DNA from 3 places in the Rossellomorea sp. DUT-2 genome. Region 3 is predicted to be linked to each of the others. Evidence: riboswitches for the same ligand, from Rfam matches in the RefSeq annotation. Region 3 holds a riboswitch; each other region holds the start of a gene.
The links. Region 3 has a riboswitch for lysine ahead of ACOSV2_RS10030 (aspartate kinase). Riboswitches for the same ligand answer to the same signal wherever they lie in the genome.
Positions count from the first base shown of each region.

Region 1: another riboswitch for lysine. It lies ahead of lysA (diaminopimelate decarboxylase); the one in region 3 lies ahead of ACOSV2_RS10030 (aspartate kinase).
Region 2: another riboswitch for lysine. It lies ahead of ACOSV2_RS17245 (Na+/H+ antiporter NhaC family protein); the one in region 3 lies ahead of ACOSV2_RS10030 (aspartate kinase).

Region 1 is NZ_JBQPEO010000003.1:670,692-674,984, reverse strand. Features, by position in the region: gene ACOSV2_RS14370 (S8 family peptidase) at 1-93, opposite strand, end outside; gene lysA (diaminopimelate decarboxylase) at 851-2,137, opposite strand; lysine riboswitch at 2,250-2,426, opposite strand; gene ACOSV2_RS14360 (DUF4179 domain-containing protein) at 2,547-3,947, opposite strand; gene ACOSV2_RS14355 (sigma-70 family RNA polymerase sigma factor) at 3,928-4,293, opposite strand, start outside.
Region 2 is NZ_JBQPEO010000004.1:400,605-404,897, reverse strand. Features, by position in the region: gene ACOSV2_RS17250 (sodium-dependent transporter) at 1-693, opposite strand, end outside; gene ACOSV2_RS17245 (Na+/H+ antiporter NhaC family protein) at 1,015-2,580, opposite strand; lysine riboswitch at 2,696-2,878, opposite strand; gene yunB (sporulation protein YunB) at 2,958-3,722, opposite strand; gene ACOSV2_RS17235 (HD-GYP domain-containing protein) at 3,782-4,293, opposite strand, start outside.
Region 3 is NZ_JBQPEO010000002.1:836,457-840,749, forward strand. Features, by position in the region: gene ACOSV2_RS10020 (succinate dehydrogenase cytochrome b558 subunit) at 1-21, opposite strand, end outside; gene ACOSV2_RS10025 (YslB family protein) at 372-809, shown strand; gene ACOSV2_RS10030 (aspartate kinase) at 905-2,143, opposite strand; lysine riboswitch at 2,337-2,515, opposite strand; gene uvrC (excinuclease ABC subunit UvrC) at 2,865-4,293, opposite strand, start outside.

The sequences.
Region 1 (4,293 bases), on a different contig from region 3:
GATACCGAGTGCATCTACCTGGAACATCGAACCTGAAATCATCGTCGCAGCAATCGATCCAACCAGAAGTGGCTTCACGTTAAGTTTTTTCATGAACATTCTCCTATTCTATTCATTTCGTCAGTTGATTGATTCATATGAGTAGACTCTTGCTGAGGGAAAAATAAAGAAGGTATGTAGTCCTATAAAATGCAGATAAAGAAATAGACTACTAGGTTCAGATTCTGTCCGTGATCACCTACCTTTTACAAAGTCGCCTGCCTCTCCCTGGATGCAAACTTGTTTCTCTAGGAGTAATTTTGTATGTCTGTGGCTAATTAAATTGTAAGTCTCAGTACAGTCATTTCTCAATAGGGGTTATTTTCAGGGAATAGAGAACTATTCTCAAAGTGACCATTGATTTCCATTCAACTTATTTATGAAAAATGATATAAGAAGGTGCTGAGCCATTCTGACAATGTAACAAGCTAAGGGAGCATTTGAAGGGCATCATTCCATCGTATACGTTCGGTCTGTAAAAGTTTCAGCTCCATATTCGGTAAGCGATGAGTACAGTCCAATTAGCATATCTCAACCTGCCTAAAGTCCCGTGAAATGATATTGAAAAGGGTCGTATCCTGTTCCATTTTTGTAGTCAGAATAATAGAGGGAAAAAACATTTTGAGAGTTGGGTTCGGAATAGCGTTTATAAATAGATGAAAAAGAAGGCTGCATCTCATTAGACGCAAGCCTTCCCAATGTACGAAACCTTTACTTATCGACTGAAATCCTCTTTCACCTGCACAGGATTGTTTGAGTAATTTCTGTTATTTTCAATTTTATTTCAATCCGAAAGGAAAGCCCTCCCTATTTACCGGTCATTTCGAACTAAATCTGCATACGATTCACGTTCAATTACGACCCGTGATTCCCCATCTTTTACAAACACAACGGCCGGGCGGGGAATACGGTTATAGTTACTCGCCATGGAATACCCGTAAGCCCCTGTACTAAAGACAGCAAGGATATCACCGTAATTCGTCGGCGGCAGCATCAAATCCCAGATGAGCATGTCACCTGATTCGCAGCACTTGCCGGCGATGCTCACAAGCTCCGTGCATTCTTCTTGCGGACGGTTGGCCAGGACCGCATGGTATTTGGCCTGATACAAAGCGGGACGGATATTATCCGTCATCCCCCCGTCAATGGCTACATATGTGCGCACATCAGGAATGATTTTCTTTGAACCAACTTTATACAACGTAGTCCCCGCTTCTGCTACCATGCTTCTGCCCGGCTCCACCCATACTTCAGGGAGAGGATATTCATTCTCTGCAAAATAGGTCTTCACACTATCGGTAATAGATTTCACATAAGTTGGAATCGGCAAGGGCTGGTCTTCTTCCGTGTACCGGACACCAAATCCACCACCGATATTCAGCACCGGCATCGTTGCGCCTAAATCAATCCGGATCCGCTGCATGAAATCAGCCAATACCTGGATCGCCTGATCAAAGCCTTCCCGTTCAAAGATTTGGGATCCGATATGGGAATGGAGGCCGAGCAATGAGAAGTAAGGCTTTCTGATTGCAAGCTGAATCGCAGTGGCCGCCTGTCCATTGGAAATGCTGAATCCAAATTTCGAATCCTCCTGTCCCGTCGTGATGTACTCATGGGTATGGGCTTCCACGCCCGGTGTGACCCTGATCAGGATCTGAACCTCTTGCTCCCGCTCTTTTGCCAGGTCATGCAGCAGTTCAAGTTCGAGGAAACTATCGACGACAAAGCATCCAATTTCAGCTTCAAGAGCCATTAGCAGCTCCTCTTCGGACTTGTTGTTCCCGTGAAAATGGATGCGTGCTGCAGGGAAGCCTGCCTCCAATGCCGTATACAATTCCCCGCCTGAGACAACATCCAGGGATAGGTTTTCTTGTTCCGCCAGGCGCACCATTTCTTTACAAAGAAACGCTTTACTCGCATAAGCCACCTGGTACTGCAATCCGCTTTCTTTAAATGCATCCCGGAACAATTTCGCATTTCCGCGGATCATTCCTTCATCGTATACCATTAAAGGCGTCCCATAGGTTTCGACCAACTCACCCGTACTCATGCCACCGATTTCAAGATCCCCATTTACATTCACATCAACTGTACTCATATCCTAAACTCCTTTAGACTCTCTAAAAAACACAAAAAACCGTATGAAGCAGATGCTCATACGGTTTTTCATCAAAGTTCACGGAAACAAGATGAAGACAATGTATTAACATCTCTTCAATAGTGCTCCACAACTTTTGCATTGTGACAGTCCAACATTTCTTCAATGCTGGCCCAACAAAAAATAGAATTGGCTATTTTCTGCTTCGGCGATCTGCCTTTCCCAACTTATCTCAGAATCCATTATTCTCAAAGAAGGTACTCATCATCCTCGCGCCTCTATTATCAGAGAGTGACGTATTATTTTGTTTGAATTACTATACCATTCTCTTGAAAAGTTTGTCAATTGGTTTTTGAGAGAGAAATAGGCAAAATCCCCGGAAGATAGCCCGGGGATTTCGTGGATCATTTTATTTCAGATTGATTTCGAACGGTTTCATTTTGAGCGGCTCATCATTTCTGCTCAATGTCTCGAATGGAACAATTAGAGAGTAGTCCTCAAGGTTGGCATCCTGAGACAATGTAAAAGTGGATTGAAAACGGAGAGTACCCTTATCCACTGTTTTCGTTTTATCACTTCTGATCATATGATTCAACATCTCATTATAATCCAGTTCATTCTTGGCATTTCTTTTTATATCTTGTGATGGGATCACCTGAACGAATTGAGCGAAATTCTCTAAAATATCATGTTTGAATTGTTCTTCTTTAATGGCATCGATGGTGAAGTCCACTGTCACCTTCCCTTTTTCGTTTTGGATATCTTGTACCATTACCTGATAACCAAAACGTGAACTCTTCATCTGGAATGGAGGTGAATCCTTTAGTGTGATGATGCCGTCTTCATCTACTAGCTCCATATCAGCTTGGACCTTCAGCGAATGTGCCTTATCACTGAGTTTACTAGTGAACAGCTCCCTGACAGTCTTTTGATAATCACCGTCAACTTCTTTGATATTTAGTGTCTCTGCACTGGACTTTGATAACCGGTTCCCTAAGTCATCAAACACGACCAGATTTACCGTATCCTTCTCAGACTCCACCGAATATGTATACTCCAGTGTAGTGGTAGCTTTTCCTTTAGTGATGGATGTCACTTGCAGCTCAAATTTACCATCCTGCGAATCTGTCCTTATATCTGTATGGATCGTTTCAGATGGAATCCTCTCAACCGGTACATCAAAGGTCCAGGTACCGTTCACATCTGCCATATGGGTAAACGTTAACGGAAGGGTGAAGTTTTCCGGCGGTTCTTTCCCATCCCGATAAAATTCGATCGAGCCTATGAACTCATCCCCGTCTTTTTTAAGACCCGAACTTCCCGATCCCCATTGTTTCTGATCCTTCCCGTCGAAGAGGTGGTAGCTATAGCCACTCACCGGACGATTTCCTTCGTCCATATGTTCGATGGAAAGGTCATCACCCTTCGCCTTGAAGGTTACTCCGATAACGTTCCCGTCATAATATGTGCTTGTGATTGTCACATCGACGCCGCTTGAGGTGGCAGCCTGATTAACTTCCGTCACTTTATCGCTGAAATAGAGTTCTTTTCCGACATCAGAACCGACTTTTTCATAAATGCCACCCAGTACAGGCAACTTAGCCAGTGCATTGTTCACAGGTGAGAATAGGAAGCCCGATACGAGTACCATGGAGGCAGCAGCTGTGATAAAGGCGGCACTTATCTTGGCCGTTTTTTTCCGGACCTTTTGTTTTCTGCCTTCTTGGATCCCTATTGAAATCGCCTCAAAAACCTCTTCCTTTGGTACCTCGATACTGTTCATTTCTTCCTCAAACCATTTTTTGTCCATACTGATTCACTCCTTCCAACAGCTTTCTCAATTCCAATTTCGCACGGTGAAGATACGTCTTAACCGTCCCTTCAGGCGTATCCATTGTTTCTGAAATCATCTTGATTGACTGACCCTGAAAGTAAAATAAGATAATGACTGTTTGATAGTGCTGATTCAAGGATGCCATGGCCGTGATTAAATCGATCCGCCCCTCTACATCCGTTTCATCTGTAGTGAGGGCATTGGCGAGAAAATCATCCCCCGTCAGAACAAGCCTGCTTTGCTTTTTCAGATAACTGTATGCCGTATGTATCAGGATCTTGATCAGCCAGGTACTGAAGTACTCCGGATTCTTCAACCGGGA
Region 2 (4,293 bases), on a different contig from region 3:
GCTGAAGAAAATTTGTCCGTAAGCCGCTACCCAAACACCAGGGTCAGCTATTTTGCTGAAATCCGGTTTGAAGAAAGCATCTAAACCATCCAATGCTCCAGGTAATGTTAAAGCGCGAACAACAATTATTAAGAATAAAATAACTAGTGCCGGAATAAAGATCTTATTCGCTACTTCGATTCCCTTCTTTACACCTTTGAAAAGAATCCCTAATGTAATCACCCATACCAATACAAGCGGAATGAATACTCCAGGAACGATACTGCCTGTCTGACCGGGATCAACCGTCAGCTTCAAATAGTCATTGAATAAGAATGACTCTGTATCCTTCCCCCAACCTAAATTGAAAGAAAACACACTGTACGACATCGCCCATGCGATAATGACGGCATAATAGGTAGAAATGACAAATGCGATTAATACTTGCCACCAGCCAAGCCACTCTGATTTCCTATTCAGACGGAAATAAGATAGTGGTGCCGACCCACGGTACTTATGACCTAACGTAAATTCAAGCACTAATAATGGAATACCTGCTGTAAGAAGAGCGAATAAATACGGAATAAAGAATGCTCCTCCACCATTTTCATACGCTACTGCTGGAAAACGCCAAATGTTTCCCAAACCGATTGCTGATCCAACAGCAGCTAGAATAAATCCTGCTCGTGTTCCAAACTGGGCACGTTTCTCCATGTTGGTTCCCCCCTAGTTCTTTTCAACTACCATATTAAGGTATTCGAAATTTTTATATTTTCAGATTATTTATAATCTACAGTCAGTATAGCTAGTTCCAAGGCAATTGTCAAAGCTATTTTGAAGCATATAGAGAGATTTTTTCTAATCGGGACAGGTACTATTTCACTATAAGAATTTTGTCGAACCATGAAGAATTGATGATCGGAAAGGTTGAGTTGGGTTTTGGGATACCACCACGTGTTTTAGTAGATACCCTGACATCAATACGAATACATACTAAAAAACCAGAAGCCGATAAGCTCCTGGTTTTTCATTTAATTATTGTTCTGAAACAGCGGGTTTTGCTTTTTCACCAAACAGAAAAGCGAATGCGACGATTAATATGATCACAACACCGAGACCGAACAGCGTACTTCCAGTGAATCCTAATACAAGGTATCCAATCGATGCAGCAACCGCTCCGATTAATGCATATGGAAGCTGTGTAAGAACGTGATCGATATGGTTGCTTCCTGCTCCTGTAGAGGAAAGGATGGTTGTATCCGAAATTGGAGAACAGTGATCTCCCAATACGGATCCAGCTAAAACAGCTGCCATCGCAGGAAGTAAGATGCTTACATCTGTCGCTGCAGCAATTTCACCGGCGATCGGAAGTAAGATTCCGAAAGACCCCCATGAGGTTCCCGTCGAGAATGCCATGATTCCGGCAACTAAGAACAAGATGACAGGAAGTGCCTGCATCGGTAAGCTTGATTGTTCAACCAGACCCGCAAGGTACGTACCCGTTTGCAATTGATCGATCAATGTGACGATCGTCCAGGCGAAGATAAGGATGTAAACGGCTGGCAGCATGGATTTGATCCCTTCCACTACTGCTGTTCCAACGGCTTTCCCTTCGATTCCTTTCAAGCTGACTTGACGAAGGAAGAAAATCAGTGCAACAAGGAGACCGAATAACCCACCATATAATAATGATTTCGTTACATCTGTATTTTCAAAAATCGGCAGGATGTCAAACGATCCTACTGCTTGATATCCTGTCCAGAGCATCATTCCAATCGTACCGATAACAAGAGCTACAATTGGCCAGACAAGATCACCTACTGATCCTTTCGAGCTGACAGGCAGATCATTCTTCAATTCGCCTGGAATCTCTTTTTCAGGATCATAAAGGGCTCCCGTTTCAAGGGCTCTGACTTCATGCTCTTTCATCTTTCCAAAGTCCAGGCCTTTAGCAGCAACCATGATGACAAGCAGGACAGCTGCCCAGACATAAAGGTTCATCGGAATCATTTGAACGAAGGCCGAAAATGCTGTGTACTCTGTGATACTGTGTGTAGCCAGAATCGAACCGATAATACCGATGATGTACGCTCCCCAACTTGAGATTGGAGAAACGACACAAATGGGTGCCGATGTCGAGTCGATGATATAGGCCAGTTTCGCACGTGAAATTTTGTGACGATCCGTAATGGGTCTCGAAACCTGTCCAACGGCAAGGGCGTTAAAATAGTCATCAATAAAAATTATGATACCTAAAACGGCTGCAAGAAGCTGCGCCCCTTTTCTCGTTTTCACACGTTTCATCGCCCATTCACCGAATGCGCGGCTACCGCCGGAAATATTCACAAATGCTGTGATGACACCAAGAATGAGTAAGAAGAAAATAATATAGACATTCCAGGTGTTGAGTGCTCCATCTGCGACAAAGATGCCTTTAAAGGCGTCCCACATAAAGCTTAATGTTTTCGTAATTGAGAAATCTGCTAACAGAAAGGCAGACGCAACGATTCCTACTCCCAGTGAAAGTAGAACCCGTCTCGTAAGTATAACCATAAGAATGGCTAAAAGGGGTGGTAATAGTGAGTAAATCGTGTTTTCCATAATGTCCTCCTCCTATTTGATAGGGGGGAACCATCGTAGCATGATAGAGGATAATAAAAAAAGGCAACGATAGAGAAGCTATCATTACCTTAGTAAGTAATTTAAGTGCTCCATCACGATCTGTAGCTCCCCATTATAGAGATTCCCCTATAATGACAGTGTTATCCTTCTTCAAGATAACCCCAGCAAATACACATTCGACATGTATATTTACTTCGGCAAAAGTTCCCTTTCATCTGTTCTCACAGTTGTCATTCTCAAACAGCTTACTCTTGAACTCTGCGCCTCTACCCCATCGGACTGATGATGTGGTGTGTTATAAAATTTTCTTTATTAATATAACAAACTATCATTCTTTTGACAACTTTTTTTCTTGACTAATTTGTGGGAATTTCAATGGAAGGACTGGATTCTCCTCCACCATTGTTATAAAACTGCGGTACATCCAAGTGAACGGTACCCATGGCAACAAGGATATCCTGCTTGATGGTTTCGGTTTTCGTTGCAAATGGAATGATGATCTGGACATTGACTTCAAGCTCCACAAACACTTTCACAACGGCATTATTAATTCCGAATTGCTCTACCGTAGTTTTAATATCAGAACGGACATCTCCGATCGAATGGAAGCGAATCGGCACTTTTGGACCAAGGTTACCGAGTAACACGTTGTTGGTCGCTTGACCTAGAGGCACCGAGTAAGTGATCCCTTTCGCTGCTTTAGACTTTCCTTCATCAATTTCCACTTCGGTAATAAATTCAAGGTTTTCTAAATTTCCCTCTTCTGCTTCTTGCAGGTTTTGTTGAACTAAGTTGGTGATTTCTGCCTGAACCCGGTTGATGGTTTGAGTATTATATTTAAATGAAACAATGTCGCCTTCTGTATTCTTTACTTCTTCGGTTATATCCGAAATATCAAGAACATCGGCAATTTTTTTGTTTATCGCTTTATTGATAACCAACGTACCGATCCTACTGGTTTGAGTTTCAGCATACGCAAGCAGTGTCGGTTTCAAACCTTTGTTAATGATCCACAATCCGAATCCAGTCGAAATCATAAAGAATAGAATCGTGATGATCATCACATAACGAAAAGGCAGCGGCCCTCCTCTTCGGGGTTTGTATGTTTTAAACTTTGACAAAAAAATCCCCCCTTACAAGCTATTTGTATGCAAAGTAAGAGGGGTTTAACGCAAAAAAATTATTTAATTTTAAGAGATTGGGGTTCATAATCCGGATCAAATCCGGTAATCACCTTATCTAATTCCGTACTTAAATCCATGGCATAAGGCGTTTGTATTTCCTGTCCATCTTCTTCGATGATCCGAATCACCGGTCGATCCGTTACACCTTTATTTTGATCGGTCACAATTCCTTTTCGGCCATCATTCAGCTCGACAACCATCCCATTCGGATACATGGCCACAGAAGACCTGAAGGCTTCAATCACATTTGCATCAAACAGAGTACCGCTTCCTGCATATAATACCTCCAGCGCTTGATGTGGAAGCATGGCTTTCCGATATACACGATTTGACGTCATAGCATCGAATACATCGGCCACCGCTATGATTTTTGCAAAGGGGTGGATATCCTCACCTTTGATCCCTCGTGGATAACCAGATCCATCAAGCCTCTCATGGTGCTGGTACGCACAGTGAGCAATGATCAGGGACACAGAATGAAGCTGTCGCAAAATCTCAAAACCGTGTT
Region 3 (4,293 bases):
AAATTCTCGATTTCCAGCCATGATTTACCCCCCTTAATGATAAAATATGAATTCGTTTTCTAATGCATTTTTAGAATGACTAGACGACGATACATATTTTATATTGTAACAATAATGTGACATGTTCATTTTACTCCCAAGGAGTGGAAGCGTCAAGAAAACGTATACATAATTTCGACAATACCGCAAAAATATTTTCAATTTATTGATAACAGAAAAGATGAGGTATCGTCCCGTTAAATGTTCGAAAATTCAAATAAATTTTAAATAAAAGTTATATCACCAAAATATCCCAAGGTCATTTTTCAAGGTATGGGATGATAAATCCCCTTTTCATGTATATAATAGTTTTATAGAAAGAGGGGATTTACTTGGAACAGAAAAAAGAAGAAGTACAACAACCGTCCGTTCCAATCTTCGGATATGAAATGTTACGTGACATATTGATTCCAGAAATTTTAGGAAAGCATACTCCCGATATATTATACTGGGGTGGAAAACAGCTCTCTCGGAAATTCCCCCTTCAGTCATCAGAGGAACTGATATCGTTCTTCGCTGAAGCCGGCTGGGGAACTCTTACACTGCTGGAACAAAAAAAGAATGAGATGACCTATGAAATAAGCGGACCGGTGTTAGAACGACGCCTTGCCTTAAAGTCGGATGTAACATTCAAACTGGAAACGGGCTTTCTAGCCGAACAAGTACAGTTACAAAAGAAGTGTGTGGCAGAAGCTGCCGACGAACTACATAAACGAAGTCAGTCAGTGAAAGTGATTGTAAGATGGGACGAGAAAGATAAAGTAGAATAGTCCCTGCACAACCTATAACTAATACTTTAATAAAGGGTTGCCCCAATCGATGGGGCAACCCTTTTTCACTTGTCCCTTTCATTGCTACTTTAGTATTATAACGTGATTTCTTCCATCTTCACCGCGTCCAGGTTAAAGGCAGTATGTAGGACGCCTGCTGCTTTTTGCATATTTTTCTCGTCTACGACTGCCGATACTTTGATTTCAGACGTGCTGACCATTTTCACCACGATGTCGTTTTGAGCCAGCACTTCGAACATTTCCGCCGCCACCCCTGGATTGGAGATCATACCGGAGCCGACGATTGATACTTTTGCAAGCTCACTTTCATGCTCAACATGGGTAAAGCCCAATGGCTCTTTGTTCCGTTCCAGAACAGCAAGGGTTTCCTCCAAGTCTTGTTCTTTAATAGAGAATGATAAATTGGTCGTATTCTGATCGGTCTGGCTTTGAATGATAATATCTACATTCAGGTGATTTTTGGCTAAGGTCGTAAACACTGAAGATAGTCCCGTTAATGCGTTTCCTAGTCCAAATACAGTTACACGGGTGATTTCCCCTTCAAAGGCTACGCCTCTCACGATCAGGTTTTGTTCCATGCTTGCTTCCTCCTCAATATACGTTCCTTCAACTTTTTCAATACTGGATCTGACCTCTAACGGAATTTGATAATTCTTGGCAAATTCCACTGCCCGTGGATGCAGGACTCCGGCCCCTAAATTAGCCAGTTCCAACATTTCATCATAGGAAATGGACGGTAACTTTCGTGCTCCATTAATATAACGCGGGTCCGTTGTGTATACCCCGTCTACATCTGTATAAATATCACAGCGTTCTGCTTTCAAGGCAGCCGCGATCGCAACGGCGGTTGTATCCGATCCGCCACGACCGAGAGTTGTAATTTCCCCCGCTTCAGTCATCCCTTGGAATCCTGCTACGATCACCACTCTTCCCGATTGAAGGTGACTCATCATCTTTTCAGTATGAATATTGGTGATCCTTGCATTACTGTGAACGGATTCCGTCTCGATCCCTGCCTGCCAGCCTGTGAAAGAGATGGCATCATGTCCGGATTGAATCAGGGCCATCGTGAGAAGCGAAATGGTGACCTGCTCTCCTGTAGAAAGAAGCATATCCATTTCTCTCTTACTTGGCTGCGATGTAATTTCCCTTGCCAATCCAACGAGTGTATCCGTCGTTTTCCCCATGGCGGATACGACGACCACAACATCATTTCCTCTTTCTTTTTCTTCTGCGATTCTTGACGCAACATTTTGAATTCTTTCCACAGAACCTACTGAAGTCCCACCGAATTTTTGAACAATAATACTCACAGCTTCTCCCTCTTTCTCAATCGAGTGCTTCGTTAAGACTCATTTTTTGATGGTGAAGAGTACAATCACAATCATCCTAAAACGTTCATGGAACAGGTTCATCACCTGCGCTGGATAATAAAAAAAGCAATGAGAATAATATCTCATTGCTTAATGAACATACAGCAGAACATACTAAATAGGTTCATGGGCATTGTGAGATAGCTCTCCAAGATTGAATCATCTTGACAATCCTACATTTCTTAAACGTAGAACCAGCGGAATCAGCATGAGACCAAAACCACTTCGGCGAATCTCCCCTTTCCAGGCATCTCAACAGAGCTCATACTCCTCTTTACCTGTACTTTTGAAGTTCGCACCTCTATCACCACTTTAAAAAGTGATAATGTTATAAATTTTCGTTAATTATAGCACAGGGGAAATATTGATTCAATGTCTAATTGAAACAATATTTCATTTTATTATTCATTCGTGAGCTGTTTTGAATGAGCATGCGGTGGTTGATTTCCGCTGCAGGTGCTCGCTTTCCGCGTGGCGTGGGTTGAGCCTCCTCGGGCTAAAGCCCTGTGGGGTCTCAACTTCCACGCGTTTCCCGCAGGAGTCGAGCACCTTCCGCTCCAATCAACTCTGCTAATTCAAGGATTACTTCTACACCAAACAATAAACATCACGTACCTAATAATAACTTATTCAATAGCATTCCATTGATTTCTAACATTCCCTATTTTAATTTCTGCACCAATTCCTTTGCAACAGCTTCAGGAATTCCTATTTCGACAAATTCCTCCACACTGGCTTCTTTCATTTTCTTCATGGAGCCAAAGTGTTTAAGAAGCTGTTTCTTTCGTTTTGGTCCGATGCCGTCAATATCGTCAAGGGTGGACTGGAAGGCGCTTTTTCCTCTGAGCTGTCTGTGGAAGGTGATGGCAAATCGGTGGACTTCATCCTGGATCCGCTGCAGCAAGTAGAATTCCTGGCTTCTCTTTCCCAGAGGGATGATTTGCAATGGATTCCCATACAGCAGTTCCGACGTCTGATGCTTATCGTCTTTCGCAAGGCCGCCAAGCGGGATATCCAACCCTAACTCATTCTCAATGACATCCCTCGCCGCTTCAATCTGCCCTTTTCCTCCATCGATAATGATGAGATCCGGTAAAGGAAGACCATCTTTTAGAACTCTCGTATACCGTCTGCGAACGACCTCCCTCATGGATTCATAATCATCAGGGCCTTTCACGGTTTTAATCTTATACTTTCGATACTCATTCTTCGCAGGCTTTCCGTCAAGGAATACGATCATCGCAGACACAGGATCCGAACCTTGGATATTCGAGTTATCAAATGCTTCGATACGGAAGGGAGTATAAATGCCCATATGCTCCCCTAGACGTTCGATCGCCTTAATCGTCCGCTCTTCATCTCTTTCAATCAGGGCGAACTTTTCTTCAAGTGCCTGTTTCGCATTCTTTTCCGCAAGCTTGACCAATTCTTTCTTCTTTCCCCGTCTAGGCTTGGTGATTTTCACCTCTATCAGCTTAGCCGCCAATTCTTCATCAATCTCCTCAGGTAAAAAAAGTTCCTTTGGCTTAAAATGATTGGATTTCGAATAAAACTGACCTAAGAAAGTCAGAAATTCGTCCTCGGGTTCATTGTAGAGTGGGAAGAGTGACACATCCCGTTCAATGAGCTTACCTTGACGTACAAAGAATACCTGTACACACATCCAGCCTTTATCAACGGAATATCCGAACACATCCCGATCAGTGAAATCGGTCATGGTCATCTTTTGCTTTTCCATTGTCGCTTCAATGTGAAGGATTTGATCACGAAATTCCTTCGCTCTCTCAAATTCCAGATTCTCTGCTGCTTCATTCATTTTCACCGTTAATTGATTCTTGATCTCTTTGTATCCGCCATTCAGGAACCTGGAAATTTCGTCAGTCATTTGTCTATATGTATCTTTGCTTACTTCTTTGATACAAGGAGCCAGACATTGACCCATATGGTAGTAAAGACAGGCCCGATCAGGAAGGGTGGTGCATTTTCGTAACGGATACAGTCGATCCAGGAGCTTTTTCGTTTCATTTGCAGCTCCTACGTTAGGATACGGACCAAAGTACCGGCCTTTCCCCCTTTGGACTTTGCGGGTC